Regions from separate parts of the Paenibacillus sp. JJ1722 genome, predicted to be linked through region 2. Evidence: riboswitches for the same ligand, from Rfam matches in the RefSeq annotation. Region 2 holds a riboswitch; each other region holds the start of a gene.
The links. Region 2 has a riboswitch for thiamine pyrophosphate ahead of thiC (phosphomethylpyrimidine synthase ThiC). Riboswitches for the same ligand answer to the same signal wherever they lie in the genome.
Positions count from the first base shown of each region.

Region 1 (4,113 bases), 180 kb from region 2:
AAATCACTGAACTTAAACCGCGGAGGCCACTAAAATGTTCCAGCTCCAGCAAATCAATCCCTGTACCATTCCCCGTACCATTCTGCTGTGTCACTGATTCACTCCAACGCGGCGAAGACGATTCACTCCATACTCCCGGGTACCACACGCCATACTCGGACAATGCCTGCCGCTGCCCATGAAATACTTCTTCCGCCCTTCCATCCGCAATGATCTCCCCTTGAGCAGAAAGCACCACAATCCGGTCCACATCATGGACAATTTCATTAATTTTATGCTCCACGATCACCAGTGTCTGGTCTACCGAAATGTTTCGAATGGTATCCCACACCTGTGTAGTGCCTTCCTCGTCCAACAAAGCCGTGGGCTCATCCAGAAAAAGCACTTCTGGCTCCATAGCCAGCACAGACGCAATCGCCAGCCGCTGTTTCATTCCCTGTGACATGCTGCCAATGGGCATGTGTATATCATCCGTTGATAGACCAACCTGTATCAGCAGCTCGCGAATACGGGATCGCATCTGCTCACGAGGAACCTGATTATTTTCCAACACAAAAGCCAGTTCCTCGTCTGCATATGACATACAAAACTGCGTATCAGGATCTTGAAATACAATACCTGAGACACTTGGGATTACAGCAGCATCGCATTTCATAGGCACTTCTATCGTGCGTGGAATCAGACCGCTTAACACTTGGAGCAGCGTTGATTTACCGCATCCACTCGGTCCCAGCAACAGCAGCTTTTCCCCCTTGCGGACAGACAAAGACATATTGTGAAAAAGCAGCTCCTGCTCACCGGGGAATTTCAACCGAAGACGGGTGATCGAAGCCACCACATCTTCGGTTGCCTGGCTCATCAATCCAGCCCCTTATAATCTTGTTCCGTTGCGGGTCTCAAACTTCGCGTGACTCCGGTTACCTCCAATGCCCTAGCCAGATAGAACGCGAATACCCCGGCAATCACAATGCTGCCAATCATGCGAAAACCAATAAACAAAACATAGTTCCAGGTCGAAAGCTGATCAATATACCCGTAGCTGAAGTCTAAAATCAGAGAAGCGACAGCCGCCCCGGCCGCAGCTAGCGAAGCAACCCACAGGTTTGCGTTCCGATACAGAAAAGCCGCAAAAAATAGCTCCGCTCCCAAGCCTTGCAGCAGGCCATAGTACAAAGTGGACATCCCCCATTCGCTTCCCAAAAAAGCACTGACCGTTGCCGCTGCCACCTCTGCCAAAATTGCAACACCCGGCTTGCGAATGATGAGATAAGCAAACGTGCCTGCCATAAACCACATGCCATACATCAGTTGCTCGGCGTGTAGACCGAATGGTTTCATCAAATCATAGGCAGGTCCCCATATTTTGTAGACTAACCCGAACACAACAGCGATCACAATCGTGACCAAAATATCAGTCAGCTTCAACCCTTTGGACGCTCTTACAGCAGTATTCATTATTGCGTGCTCCCCTTTTTCCTTATAATTGGCCTCTTGGCCATAAAAAAAAGCTTGTCTGGAGCTGAATCTCCAGGCAAGCTTTATGCGCAGTAAAAGGTGAAGCACCATACAAAACATCATTCGTCGATATGCCTTATATAACCAGTAGTCTAAGCTACTACACTGATACCAAGCCAAAGTCAGGGTCAAGGTAAAATGCTAGGACATACATTGTATCTATCGACAACCGCGAAACAAGCGGCATTCCTGTATAGTGTTCTTGGTTTCTCTACGCTGGCATTACCCAGATCAGATTTCACGGTCAGTGGCAAGGGCCACCCTCTCAGCCTGACTTTCTCAAGCTCCCGACAATGCTTTTTTAATTCACTATAATATATACCACATCTATGGCTTTGACAATCCTATAATCCGAAGAAACGTTTGGCTGTCTCCGTCGTGGCGATTTCGATCTCCATCATGCTTCGGCCTGTACATTCGGCAACCGTAGCAGCAATGTGAGCGAGATACATGGGCTCATTACGCCCTTCTTTAGGCTTCACGGGCAAATTACGCGGGGTCAAAAATGGTGCATCCGTTTCAATCATCAGACGGTCCAAGGGAATATCTCTGACCAGTTCACGCAGATGTTTGCCACGCCGTTCGTCGCAAATCCAGCCGGTGATCCCGATATACAGTCCCATCTCTACATACGTATGCAATTCTTGTTCCGTGCCTGTAAAACAATGCACCACTGCTTTATCGACAAGCCCTTGATACTCCCGCAGCATAGCAACAAAATCCTCATGTGCATCTCGTTCATGAAGAAATAACGGCATATTAAGCTCACCCGCCAGTTGGATTTGCTCCTCAAACCATCGGCGCTGCACATCACGCGGCGAAAAATCACGGTTATAGTCCAATCCGCATTCCCCTATGGATATGACCTGCGGCTGACTCGCCAGCTGGCGGAGCTGCTGAATCGTATCTGCGCTGCAGTCTTTGGCATCATGGGGATGCACGCCAGCTGTCGCATACAGCTTGCCCGGATAACGTGCTGCATACTGAGAAGCCTCCCGACTGCTGCGGACACTGGTCCCGGTAATAATCAGGGGTGAAATCCCTACAGCTGCGGCTCTCTCTACCACCTGTTCCCGATCCGCATGAAACGAACGGTGCATCAAGTTCACGCCAATATCAATTAACGGTGTACCCCTTTCCATCTCAATCCCTCCTTCGCAAACTACAATCTCGGATCAATCGGCTCCGATTCCAGAGATAGCGCGGCAAGGACGCATTCATGAATACGATCTACCGTATCCTTGCGGACAAAACGTTCCACGCCTTCCATACCAAGCGCTCCTTCCATCAGGGCATGACGCTCCTTTTTGTTCGTTCGACGCTGCTTCAGACGCTTTAAATTCTCAGAGGCAAGATAATCCATACCGTAAATGATGTGCAAATACTTCCGGCCTCTCACCTTGATTGCAGGCTGAATCATCTTGTCCCGATTTTTCATCAAAAAGCGTTCCGGCTTGATCACAATCCCTTCATGACCATCCTCTGCCATCTCGTTCCACCAGCGAATGACCTCTTCCTCGCTTGCTTCGTCCGTGATCACGCGGTACTCTGTCTCCATAAACAGGGAAGACAGCCCAGCCAGCTCCCGGTTTTGCTCCATATGCCAAATATGAGAATGGTCGAAAAAAGTCTTTCCGCTGTGTGCCAGTGTATGGAACGGTGCAATACGAATTTCATCCAGACCGTCCACATCCCAGCAATATTTTTGAAAAGCATCTTGAAACGTTACGGCATTCGCGTACTTCTGTTCCATTTCCTCCAACCAGTCTCCAACCTCTCGACCTGCAACCTTCGCCTGCTTCAGCTTGTCTACCAGCTTACTGCGATCCAACAGAGCTGCCTCCCCCACATGCGCATACTGTGCAGCAATCAGTTCCCGAGCCTTGAGATTCCACGGTACAATTTCCGCATCCAGCAATACAAAATCCGTCTGGTTCCGTTCAAAATATCCAGCAGTCCGTAAATCCACATTAAGCTTCTCCATCACTTGCTTCCCAAGGCTTTGTTCAAAGAAAGCTCTCCCACTCCGACTATAGATCGTGCCCAATGTCGGGTAGCCTACATATTGAACAGCGGCCTGTTCGTTTTTGAATAATAGCAAAATAGCCCGGCTACCCATATGTTTTTTCTCGGCCACCATCGTTTGTACTCCTTGCCCGCGATAATAAGCCAGCGCCTCACGTGGATGCTCCAGATATCCTTCCTCTGCAGACACCGCTGGAGCAGGGCTCATCGTCGGTGGAATATACACCAGCTCCTCCATGGGTACCGTCACATGTGACACGGTATCTATAGCGGATTTGATCCATTCTCCTTGTACGCGCACTTCGCCATACGATTCCGTCAGCACACTGTAACCAGCGATTAGCTTGCGTAAATTCGGCGGGGAAAACCGTTTTCTCTGCCACCGGACAAGTGGGCTATCGGGATCATTCGCATAATTCTCATGTGCCGGAACGCTGACAAATTCCTTTTCCGGATAACGATAAGCGGTCAGCATACCGCCAAATACCACACCCTGATCAATATTCACCGTCTGGTTCACAAGGGTAGGCTGCGGTCTCGGATCATGTCCCCATACTACTATTTCTCCCGATT
Region 1 covers NZ_CP182500.1:1,047,537-1,051,649, reverse strand. The annotation lists gene ACM1ND_RS04845 (ABC transporter ATP-binding protein) at 1-859, opposite strand, end outside; gene ACM1ND_RS04840 (ECF transporter S component) at 859-1,455, opposite strand; TPP riboswitch at 1,705-1,816, opposite strand; gene ACM1ND_RS04835 (TatD family hydrolase) at 1,860-2,657, opposite strand; gene ACM1ND_RS04830 (polynucleotide kinase-phosphatase) at 2,678-4,113, opposite strand, start outside.
Region 1: it holds a riboswitch for thiamine pyrophosphate, as region 2 does, so the genes downstream of both, ACM1ND_RS04840 (ECF transporter S component) here and thiC (phosphomethylpyrimidine synthase ThiC) in region 2, are expected to answer to the same signal.

Region 2 (4,113 bases):
ATCCGCCGGGATATACCAGCCTTGTACCATGCGGCTACCATCCTTGGCAGGGAAGCTGACTTCCTCATAAGGCATGCTTTTGGCCTGCATCGGATTAGAGTACAGTGGTGCAACGGTGGGATTCGTAAGTACCCATGCGATGTAAGCATGCAAGGCAATAAAACAAAACAACAGAAAAAAGACGACCGACAGCAGCAGAGCAATCACAACGTGCTTGAACCGCAGCAGACGGGGATTAAAGAGTGGGGTGGACGGCTCCTGAACAGCGGTCTGTAGCTGAGCGTTGCGCTGGGATGTCGAAATCATGTAAGAGCCTCCTTATATAAAATTAATCTTCGTTTCATAGAATTTAGGTATAATTCCACTTGAAAATAGTAGTGTAGATCCGTATAGATACCTATTATCGTATGATGGGGATTATCCAAAGTCAACGCCTGAACCGGAAAAGTAAAAATGATGCAAAGAATTGTCGATGTTTGTTCTCGTTCTGTAATATGGTTGTCACAAAAACATCGGTTTACAGTAGCCGCGACTATTCTATATAATTTATGTAACCATGTTTCATAGTGTGAAACGAATATGGATACAAGAGGAGCGGTTCACGATGGAAGACCGTAAATTAACCGTTCGCGCTGTAGAGCGTGCACTTGATATACTGCTGTGTTTTACCGCAGATTCGGATCTTGGCCTGACGGAGATTGCCTCCAAAATTGGTCTACATAAAAGCACGGTTCATCGGCTGCTGACTACGTTGGAGGATCGGGGCTTTGTCGTTCGGAATGCCGAAACGGAAAAATATCGACTTGGCTTCCGCATTTGGGAGCTATCCACGCACTTGTCCCAAAGCGACGAGCCGGCGGTGTTGTTACAGCCTGCAATGGAAGGACTACGTGATCGTCTGGGCGAGACGGTCAGCTTGTACTTACGGGACGGCAGCATGCGTATTCGCATACAAGCCGTGCAGAGCAATCAGGCGATCCGCAGGGTTGCGCCTGTAGGTGCGCGTATGCCGCTGGCTGTAGGGGCCTCCAGCAAAGTCCTGGCAGCCTTTATGCCGCCGCAGGAGCTGGAAGCCCTGCTAAGCGGGGATGAATGGCCGTCCTCAGTAGACCCGGAGGTCTATAAAGCCCAGCTGCAGGACATTCGCGAGAAGGGCTATGCGACCAGCTATGAAGAACGGGAGCCAGGGGCTGCTGCTGTGGCTGCCCCAATTGTAAACCGGAAGGGACAGGTCACTGCGGCTTTATCTGTATCCGGTCCGGTCAGTCGGCTTGCACCCGAGACGCTGCATGACTTTGCTCCGATTTTGATTGAAGCGGCGAAGGAAATGGGATTTATGCTTCCGTAACAAGAATGAACACAGTTAAAGCAAGCAAAGTGATTTGATGGGGAGCGTCTCCTTGGTAAAGGGAACCTAGAAGGGTTGCCAAAGCCATAAATTTAAAGTAGTCTGGTAAGGATGGCGGGATATCTGTTATAGCCGCCTCATATGAATAGAAGTATCACAGTTACTGGGGGAGCCTGTAATGCCGGGCTGAGATGGAATCGTGCAAGATTCCGGACCCTTTGCACCTGATCTGGATCATACCAGCGTAGGGAAGTAATCGGCCATTGAAATGTATACGCGGCTGCTGTCTACAGTGGCGCATTGGAATAGGATTATTCCACATGCGTACTGTCTGGATAGCTGCCTCGTTAGATTAGCCGGTTCCCTAGGGAACCGGCTTTTTTGCATAGATCAGCGCCACCCTGGGAATGGTTCCGGATCGGTGTGTCATTTCATCGAAACGGGAGGAATGGACAATGAAGCCGACAGAAGTAGAAGGAACAAAAGGAACAGAATTGAAATCAACAGAAGTAAGATTGGTAGGAACAAAAGAAGTTGAGGTAGAGAAGACAAACGGGGAGCAAGCCAGAGGGGTAACGCCCTTTCCAGGGAGCCGTAAGGTATATATTCAAGGCTCACGGCCGGACATTGCCGTGCCAGAGCGGGAAATTGCTCTTCATCCTACACATACGCCGCAGGGCACGGAGCATCATGAGCCATTGCGTGTGTACGATACGAGCGGTCCCATGACCGACGAAGCCTATCAGGTCGATATCCGTCAGGGCCTGCCTCCATTACGGCGAGCTTGGGCCCTGGAACGGGGCGATGTGGAGGCTTACGAGGGACGCGCCGTCAAACCGGAGGATAATGGACTGAAACCTGGCTCCAAACGGGAGACAGTTGAATTCCCCGGCGTGACCAACCGTCTGCTTCGTGCTTCGCAAGGTCGTACAGTGACGCAAATGCATTATGCGCGGCAAGGGATCATTACGCCTGAAATGGAATTTGCGGCGATCCGCGAAGGGGTGGAGCCTGAGTTTGTACGGCAGGAGTTGGCTGCTGGACGAGCCATTTTGCCTTCGAATATCAATCACCCGGAAAGTGAGCCAATGGTCATTGGGCGTCATTTTCACGTGAAGATCAATGCGAACATTGGTAATTCTGCGGTTACCTCCTCCATCGAGGAGGAAGTGGAAAAAATGACCTGGGCTGTGCGTTGGGGCTCGGATACAGTTATGGACCTGTCCACAGGCCGTAATATCCATACAACACGTGAATGGATCATTCGGAATTCTCCTGTACCGATTGGGACTGTACCGCTGTATCAGGCACTTGAAAAGGTGAACGGCGAAGCAGAAGCGCTGACGTGGGAGCTGTATCGCGATACGCTGATTGAGCAGGCGGAGCAGGGAGTGGACTATTTTACAATTCATGCGGGTGTATTGCTGCGGTATATACCGATGACGGCGAATAGAATGACGGGAATCGTATCCCGTGGTGGGTCGATCATGGCAGCCTGGTGCCTTGCGCACCATCAGGAGAATTTTTTGTATACGCATTTTGAAGAAATCTGCGAAATTATGAAAGCCTATGATGTGGCCTTTTCTCTCGGGGATGGTCTACGTCCGGGTAGCATCTATGATGCGAATGATGAAGCACAGTTTGCAGAGCTGGAAACGTTGGGCGAGCTAACGCAGATCGCCTGGAAGCATGATGTTCAGGTCATGATTGAAGGGCCAGGACATGTCCCTATGCATAAAATCAAAGAGAATGTGGATTTACAAATGGAGATTTGTAAGGAAGCTCCTTTCTATACCTTGGGGCCGCTCACGACGGATATTGCCCCCGGATATGATCATATTACCTCAGCCATCGGGGCGGCGATGATCGGTTGGTTTGGGACGTCCATGCTGTGTTATGTTACGCCTAAGGAGCATTTGGGTCTGCCGAATAAGGATGATGTCCGCGAGGGTGTCATTACCTACAAAATTGCGGCACATGCTGCCGATCTGGCGAAGGGTCATCCACGGGCACAGCAGCGGGATGATGCTTTGTCCAAGGCACGCTTTGAGTTCCGGTGGCGGGACCAGTTCAATCTGTCGCTTGATCCCGAGCGGGCCTTGTCCTACCATGATGAAACGCTACCGGCAGAGGGCGCCAAGGAAGCACATTTCTGCTCGATGTGTGGTCCCAAATTTTGTAGTATGCGCATTACGCAGGACATTCGCGCTTATGCAGCGGATAAGGGGCTGAACACTCAAGAAGCAGTAGCTGCCGGGATGCGTGAGAAGGCAGAGCAGTATCGGGATGGAGGTCAGTAAAACGAACGTGTGAGTTTAGGAAAAATGAATTAAAAAAGCCGTGGTTCTCTACAGTCGATGTAGGGAACTACGGCTTTTTAGCTTATGTAAAGCGGGATCTTGCAACCGGATAAACGGCGCCTTATTTTTTACCCATTTTTTCATTCAAAATGTCCTGAAAGCTGAGCTTCTTCTCCGAGCTATCTTCTTTCTTCTGCATACTCACCGCGTTGGCACGTTGGTATTGGTGGTGAAAGGGCATCAGGGTGTGGACGGTTAAGTTCATTGTATTCATGTAGGTCATTCCTCCAATTCCATATTGTCAAATTCAGATTGAGTTGCTTAGGACGTCTGTATAGGACTATTTGTATGTACTTGATGTCGTGATGCTATGTAGGTTGCTTGGTAATGTTTCAATCATTATACCCACATTTTTTCAAAGTAAAACGCTTTTGACATAAAACAGGAAGATGGTCATATGTGTCC
Region 2 covers NZ_CP182500.1:868,672-872,784, forward strand. The annotation lists gene ACM1ND_RS03975 (alpha/beta hydrolase) at 1-306, opposite strand, end outside; gene ACM1ND_RS03980 (IclR family transcriptional regulator) at 605-1,348, shown strand; TPP riboswitch at 1,504-1,616, shown strand; gene thiC (phosphomethylpyrimidine synthase ThiC) at 1,804-3,648, shown strand; gene ACM1ND_RS03990 (hypothetical protein) at 3,770-3,922, opposite strand.

Region 3 (4,113 bases), 420 kb from region 2:
TGAGTGCAACAATAATGCCGATGGCGGCAAAAATGAGGTCCGTGCGATAGGCCGATTTTTGCAGCAGCATATAATATCCAATTCCTTCACTAGCTCCGATCCATTCCGCAATGATCGCACCCATCACACTATAGGTAGCAGCAATTTTAACGCCAGAAAAGACTTGCGGCAGGGAATGTGGCAGCTCCAGCTTCATAAAAATAGCCATGCGGCTTGCACCCGACATCCGCATATAGTTCATCATCGTACGGTCTGTTCGAGTCAGCCCGTCCATGGCCGCTACAGCCACAGGAAAAAAGCATACTAGGGTAATGACCATCAGCTTGGGCAGCACCCCAAAACCAAACCACACCATGAGCAGCGGTCCCAGGGCGATGATTGGAATGTTTTGGCTCAGGATAAGCAGCGGATACAGGGCGGATTTGAGAAAAGGAATCGTATGAAGAACGATGGCGATCAACAGTCCCGTTGCTGTCCCTATCGCGAATCCGGCAAGTGTCAGACGAATCGTAGCCCATGTATGGGCACCAAGCAGCGCCGTCTGGGCTATGCCCTCTTGTACGATGAGGGATGGAGCAGGCAGCAGCCAGGATTCAACATGCAAATAGGAAACCGCCCCCTGCCAGGCCGCTAAAAAGAAGAGGACCGCCACAAAGGGCGGCCATACGCTTTTCCACCAGGATGCGTTCTTGCCTTTCGGATTCATGGGCGATATTTCTCGGTCAGCTTGTTCATGCTGATGCCTTGTGGGTTATGTGCGATTTTGATCTGTGAAATGACGCTGGGACTGCCCGCTTCCGTCAAAGCCTCGTGCATTTCTTTAACCACTTTCAGCAACTCGTCGAGCTCGCCCTCCATGGTCGTATCCAATGGATTCACCTGATGTTTGACACCGGAGCGCTGAATGACCTCGATCGCCTTATCTACATACGGGTAAGAGTCCTCGTTATTAGGAGTTTTAGGGATTACTTGAATACTGAGCAGTGTGTTAGCCATGCAAATTCACCTGTCCTTTATTTGGAGTGTTATTAAAAAAATATGGTGGTTTAAGGCGGGGAGACCGCTTCGCGTTTCATTTGATCTTACGATCGCTGCGCTTCTCCAGATTCAAATGAACCACTACGCTGCCAACCGCCTTAAAAACACCCTATTTTTAAAGCTGGTTTGTGTGGCATTTTTAACACACAAGCGCACCTACTTAGCGCTTAGATAATATGAGAAACTAAAGAATAAACCAAGTGGAACGAGAACGAAGTGGGCGGAATGGTGCTGTACAAGCGTTAACATTCGCCTTTGTACCCAGATTTCAACCTCTGGATATTTATAAAAGAAATCTGGGTACAGCAGCGATGGGAAGCACCATCCGACTGCGTAGTGGCGCTTCGTTCACTTCTCTAGTTCAGTCTTATTTAGCGTTTTAACAAATGATCAACGCTTGGGCAGGAAACCGTTTGTGAAGGCTTTATCGACTTCCAAAGGCTTGCTGAGCAGCTTGCGTTCGTACATCCAGTCCGAATAGTTTTGCCATACCTCCGGTTTTTGCACACCCCATTGCGCGGCATCGTCCTGATAACGCGGGCTTAGCCATTTTTGGCTGGCAAGTACCAGTTTTTTATCCAGCTCCGGTACAGCTTTGCTTAAGATGTCTGCGGCTTCTTCCGGATGAGCGATAGTGTATTCATAGCCTTGTGCGGTAGCGTCCATGAACGCTTTGACCAGCTCGGGATCATTTTTTATTGTCTGTTCGTTGCTCACAATTACAGGTGTATAGTAATCGAGGCTTTTGGAATAATCTTTTACATACAGCATATCCAATGGCTCACCTCGAAGCTGGGCCTCGATTCCGGTCCATGCGTAGAAAATCCAGGCAAAGTCGATATCCCGCTTCACGGCTGTAAAATAGTCTGCATTGCCCATGTTGATGATCTTCACTTTGCTCACATCGCCTTTGTCTGAATCCATGATGGATTTCATGACCGCTTCTTCTACGGGAGAGCCCCAACCGCCGTATTTTTTACCTTCAAAATCTTTCGGGCTCTTAATTCCACGATCTACCGGGGCTGCGAAGCCTGAGGTATTATGCTGAATCACCGCAGCGATGGATACAAGCGGCACGCCTTGCGTACGAGCCTGTGTGACGCCTTCTTGGTAGCTGATACCAAAAGGTGCAGCATTAGAAGCAACCATTTGATCAGCTCCGCCTGAACCAGGTTGAACAATTTGGACATTCAAACCCGCTTTTTCGTAAAATCCTTTGTCCTTAGCGACATAGAGTCCCGTATGATTCGTATTGGGTGTCCAGTCGAGCACGACTTTAACATCTTTGAGCCCCTTTGCCGGAGTAGACGTTTGAGTGTCGGTAGCGGGAGCCGCTTCTTGGGATGTGGGGGGACTTCCACCGCAAGCGGTCAGGGTCAGGGCCATGAGCCACAGACTGATCAGTCCCAGGCTTAATATTTTCATGCGCTTCATCGTTGTGTTCTCTCCTTTAATTACCCGTTATCCGTCCAATCAGACAGCTTAAGTTCCCCATTTTCTAAAAATAACATCTGCCGGATGCGATCTTTCCAACAACTTAATCTTCAACAAAAAAAGCGCCCCGAGTTTCCGGGACGCTTGCGCTTGTATATACCAAAGTAAGGGATGGTCCTATGTAAAAAAGGCACATCTTGCTTAAGCATTCCTACGCTGGCATTACCCAGATCAGGTTGTAAGGGTCAGTGTCTTGGGACACACTCTCAGCCGGCCGATTCCAGCACCCCTGGCATTGTATGGTTTAATGGGTTCATTTATTCGGGTTTACTACGACGATTATATGCCTTGAATGCGGGTCTGTCCAGCATGAAGGGAGAGGTGACGGTTCATTTGCCGAACCACAGGGTACACTTTTACTGTGAGCTTTGATCTGAAAATGAGCATGAATCAATTCGATTCGATCCGGTCATGTTATTTTCAGAACAGCTACGCAAGTAGGTTCAGATGGGCTGGTGCCCAATGGCGTGGCCGTAGAGAATTCTAATTCGTGAAAAGGAGTTGTTGTACTGTGGGTAAAACGGAAACATTGGATCGCAACCAACTGGAACAAGCCATTGTGAAGGCTTTGGATAACAACAAATTTTGCTCGTTAGGTACGGTAGAGGGTGGCAAACCGAAAGTACGCTATATGGCCCTTTTTAACGATGGAATGAACATTCATCTGGCGACAGATCGCAAAACGCATAAAGTAGAGGAGCTAAAGGACAATCCGAATGCTTATCTGCTGCTGGGTTATGAAGTTGGCGGTACGAAGGAAGTCGTAGAAGTGGAGGCTACCGTCCAGATCACAACTGATGAGGGGCTGCGCAAACAAGTGTGGAACGATTCCTTGAAGGAATGGTTTTCCGGACCGGATGATCCCGATTATGTCATTCTGGACGTGAATCCGACACGCATTGAGTATGTGGGTCAGCAATCTGAGCGCCAGGTTTGGAAGAAGTAATACGAATATAAATGGATAAGCCGGTGAATCTCCGAGTTTTTTAGGAGGTTTGCTGGTTTTTATTTTTGAGAAAATTAATTATTTTTTCATAAATAATTTAAGTAAATGACTACTCTTTTATCTGGCGTTGGATTAAAATAGAAATGGTGGGTTCAAGGCTTACATATATGTGCAAAAGTATGTATATGAGGCATACACCTTAATGAGGAGGGGTATATTTTGTTATTTCGTAAAAATTGGTTTAAAGGGTTTACAGCAGCAGTTGTGGCTTGTAGCATGCTGGTGTTTTCGGCCGCTCCATCCTGGGCAGCTAGCGATTCTCGCGATAGCGCTACGGTGAATTTGCGGATCATGGAAACAACGGATATTCATGCGTCGCTGATGAACTATGATTACTATTCAGACAAAGAAACCAACGAATATGGCTTGATTAGCACAGCTGGTTTGATCCAACAGGCGCGTAGTGAAACAAGAAACAGCATGCTGTTCGATAACGGTGATTTGTTACAGGGCAATCCATTAGGCGATTATATGGCCAGAAACAAAACCTATGAAAAAGAAGGCGGTGTCCATCCAGTCTACAAGATGATGAACTTGATGGGCTATGATGCGGCGACAGTGGGTAACCACGAATT
Region 3 covers NZ_CP182500.1:452,415-456,527, forward strand. The annotation lists gene ACM1ND_RS01975 (ABC transporter permease) at 1-706, opposite strand, end outside; gene ACM1ND_RS01980 (MTH1187 family thiamine-binding protein) at 703-996, opposite strand; gene ACM1ND_RS01985 (hypothetical protein) at 1,239-1,421, shown strand; gene ACM1ND_RS01990 (ABC transporter substrate-binding protein) at 1,429-2,472, opposite strand; TPP riboswitch at 2,664-2,773, opposite strand; gene ACM1ND_RS01995 (pyridoxamine 5'-phosphate oxidase family protein) at 3,044-3,478, shown strand; gene ACM1ND_RS02000 (bifunctional 2',3'-cyclic-nucleotide 2'-phosphodiesterase/3'-nucleotidase) at 3,698-4,113, shown strand, end outside.
Region 3: it holds a riboswitch for thiamine pyrophosphate, as region 2 does, so the genes downstream of both, ACM1ND_RS01990 (ABC transporter substrate-binding protein) here and thiC (phosphomethylpyrimidine synthase ThiC) in region 2, are expected to answer to the same signal.

Region 4 (4,113 bases), 2.3 Mb from region 2:
TTTTGTTGAAAAAGAATTAAGAATGTTTGCTTATAGGAGTTAAATTAATGTCCAAATACTTCATATTTCCTTAACAAAATAGCTGACACTCCATGATATATAAGGATATAAGAGAAGAAAAACTGATTTTCATATTTGATAAAAACAGAGTATTTAGACCTGATTCATTAGAACCAAAACCATCAGAATAAGTTAGTGCATCCATATCGAAAATTAGTTCTTTTAGATCAACAGAGGGAAGAATATATGGTTATTTTGTCATAGATAAATAGAAGAATAAAACAGATTCGCACGTCCATACTATGGACAACATGTCATCTTGAGGATTTTGCAAAAATCCGATAAGCGACTTTCAATGAACAAGATATAGATCGAAATGGTTTAGTTCGTCTATATCTTGCACTTCGGAGCGACTGAAATCGAATTTTGTGAAATCCTTACAATATGTAAATGAAGAGAAGGAAGGTCTTTCTATGGAAGCATTTTATGTCAATCGCGATGGGTCATTATCTACTCCATTACGGGGAAAGGATGTGTTGGCAAATCCTCTTTTGAACAAAGGTGTCGCTTTTACAGAAGAAGAACGCAAAGAGCTGGGTTTGGAAGGAATCCTTCCTCCAACCGTCCTTTCATTGGAGAAACAGAGCGTACGGGCATATCAGCAGTTTCTCGCACAACCCACCATGCTGCGTAAAAATGCTTCTCTCAACGACCTTCACAACCGAAATGTCGTACTCTACTACCGGCTGCTAACCGATCATTTGAGTGAAATGCTGCCCGTAGTCTACACGCCGACCGTAGGAACCGCGATTCAAGAATATAGTCACGAGTACAACCGCCCTGGAGGCGTATATTTGTCGATAGATAACCCGAACGGTATTGGACAAGCATTCCATAATTCTGGTTTGAGCGGCCATGATGTGGATCTGATTGTCGTGACAGATTCCGAAAGTATTTTGGGGATTGGTGACTGGGGCGTCGGGGGGATTAACATTGCTATTGGCAAGCTTGCAGTATATACGGCTGCGGCAGGCATTCATCCTGGGCGGGTGCTGCCAATTGTACTGGATGTAGGCACGAATAATGAAAAGCTGCTGAATGATCCACTGTACATCGGAAACCGCCATAAACGAGTTCGCGGAGAAGCCTATAACCAGTTTATTGATACTTTTATCAGCAAAACGTTAGCGCAATTCCCGAAGGCGCTTTTACATTGGGAAGATGTGGGTAGCGTAAATGCGCGCCATATTATAGGAAAATACGGTCAAAGCATACTCACCTTCAACGATGATATACAAGGTACAGGAGCAGTGACCCTGGCTGCGATTCTTTCGGCGGTGGGTGTCACCAAGACTCCGCTGCGTGAACAAAAAATACTTGTTTTCGGCCCAGGGGCTGCAGGGATCGGTAACGCTGATCAAATTCGGGGCGCTATGATCGAGGATGGCCTTTCCGTAGATGATTCATTCAAGTCCTTTTGGGCCTTTGATTATCGCGGGCTGTTAACGGAAGATATGGAAGACGTATTGGAGTATCAGAAACCGTATGTGCGCAAAAAGGATGAAGTCAGCTCATGGACCCGGTCGGGTGACGGCAAAATACCGCTACTGGAGGTCATCCGTCAGGTGAAGCCTACGATATTGATTGGAACTTCCGGTGTAGCAGGTGCCTTTTCTGAAGAAATCATCAAGGAGATGGCAAAGCATGTAGAACGCCCGATCATTATGCCCATGTCCAATCCTACAAACCTTGCAGAAGCAGTACCCGAGGATTTGATCCGGTGGACAGATGGCAGAGCACTGATCGCAACCGGAAGTCCTTTTGAGCCCGTTACCTATAACGATACAAATTTTGAGATTGGACAGGCGAACAATGCCTTTGTTTTTCCGGGACTGGGTCTGGGTGCGATTGTGGTTAAAGCCAAAAGGATTACCCCTGCGATGTTTACAGCGGCAGCAGTTGCTGTTGCCAATGGTGTAGATTCGAATACGCCTGGCGGTGCGCTACTCCCTCATATCCGAAAATTACGCGAAGTTTCGTACGCTGTTGCGATTGCGGTTGCAAAAGCCGCGATTCAGGATCAGGTAGCGCAGGCGCACATTTCAGATGTGGAACAAGCTATACAAGATGCAATGTGGAAACCGAAATATGCCAAGGTCAAAGCAGTGGAAAGTGTAATTCATCACCCTCACTAAGCCCAAAACACCTAACTAGAGGAAATTTAATATTTTGTACACTATGTTTGACATAGCATATGAACGAATGTACAGTAATAGTCAAAAGAATAGAAGTCCACTAGGGGAGCCACTATGGCTGAGACAAGAGCGTATCTTGGACCCTTTGAACCTGATCTAGTTCGTACTAGCGTAGGAAAGTGGAGCCTTCGTATATAAGGTTTCAAGCGTTTTTTGCGTATTGGGCCTATTGTTGAAGCCGCTCCATTTTTCCGGGGCGGCTTTTTAGCGTTGTTCCGGAATTATATTCTTACAGGACTTCTTGCTCTTCAATTTAATGGAGGTGGGGAAATTGAGTTTTACACAAGAACTCCGTCGGCAGGCGGACGGCATTTTTCAAGCGATTTTTGAGCATCCCTTTGTGAGAGGTATTGCTGAAGGAAGTTTGACAAGGGGACAGCTGATTCACTATGTAAAACAGGACTTTGAATATTTGAACGCCTACATGCGGATATACGGCATCGCAATCTCCAAATGCACGAATCGGGAGGACATGGCTGTATTTAATGAACAAATCTCTTTTATTCTCCACAGCGAGGTTCATCCGCATCAAAATTTCTGTGCTGTCGCAGGGGTGAGCTATGAAGAGTTGCAGGGATATCCGCTCGCTCCGTCGGCCCATCACTATATCCGTCACATGCTGACGGTTGCGCATGAGGGCAGCCTGGGCGAGATCTTGGCTGTGCTGCTGCCATGTATGTGGACCTATGCCGAGATTGGTCGCAGGCTGCTGGATGAAGTAAAGCCGGATGAGTCTCATCCGTTCTATGAATGGATGGGCTTCTATGGAGACCAGCTTGATGATACAACACTCAAGTTCCGAGAACGTGTAGATGCTTGGGCAGAAGGCGCAACGGCTGCTGAGCGAGAGCGGATGATTGAGCATTTTATACTGAGCTGCCAGCTGGAATATAAGTTCTGGGACATGGCCTATAAGCAGGAAGAATGGCCGGTCCAGATACAGGAAGCGGTCTTGGAATAGTCAGCCTGGCAATTCGATGCGTGAAGTACAGTTAATGCCCTGTTGAACCACCAACTATAGAGAGGATAATCATTATGAGTACATGGGAAAAAAGTTATTCGGATCTCCTGACGAAGGTACAAAACAGCAAACCCCTCGTTCACAATATGACCAATGTGGTAGTCACTAACTTTACGGCCAACGGCCTGTATGCATTGGGCGCCTCCCCGGTGATGGCCTATGCACCCGAGGAAGTAGCAGACATGGCAAAAATAGCGGGAGCCGTCGTGTTAAACATCGGTACGCTGAACCGCGAACTGGTGGATGCCATGATCATTGCTGGACAATCGGCGAATGCACACGGTGTTCCGGTCCTGCTAGATCCGGTCGGTGCGGGAGCAACGAGCTTTAGAACCGAATCGGCACTGCGAATCCTGAGAGAAGTCAAAATCTCATTGGTGCGGGGCAATGCAGCCGAAGTCGCGCATCTTGTTGGAGAAGCGCGTGAGATTAAAGGCGTAGATGCTGGTGACAGTGCTGACAGCGGAAATGTCGATCTGGCAATTCGGGCTGCTCAAACGCTCAATACAATGGTTGTCATTACTGGAAAAGAGGACGTCATCACCGATGGGGCCGAAGCACGAATGATAAGCGGTGGAGACGCGCTGCTCACGAAGGTAACCGGAGCAGGCTGCCTGCTGACCTCTGTGTTAGGTGCCTTTGCAGCTGTTGAACCCAGCCTGCTGCTCGCAGGTACAGCAGGCTTGGCATTTTACGGTGCAGCAGCTTCCCGAGCCGCAGCACGTACCGCAGAGCTGGGGCCCGGCAGCTTCCAGATTGCCTTTCTCGACGAGCTCGCCAAACTACATACAGGTTCGCTAGAGGGGCATGTCACTGTCCGTGAAGCCGGAACAACCA
Region 4 covers NZ_CP182500.1:4,715,249-4,719,361, forward strand. The annotation lists gene ACM1ND_RS20880 (NAD-dependent malic enzyme) at 474-2,195, shown strand; TPP riboswitch at 2,288-2,390, shown strand; gene tenA (thiaminase II) at 2,527-3,216, shown strand; gene thiM (hydroxyethylthiazole kinase) at 3,291-4,113, shown strand, end outside.
Region 4: it holds a riboswitch for thiamine pyrophosphate, as region 2 does, so the genes downstream of both, tenA (thiaminase II) here and thiC (phosphomethylpyrimidine synthase ThiC) in region 2, are expected to answer to the same signal.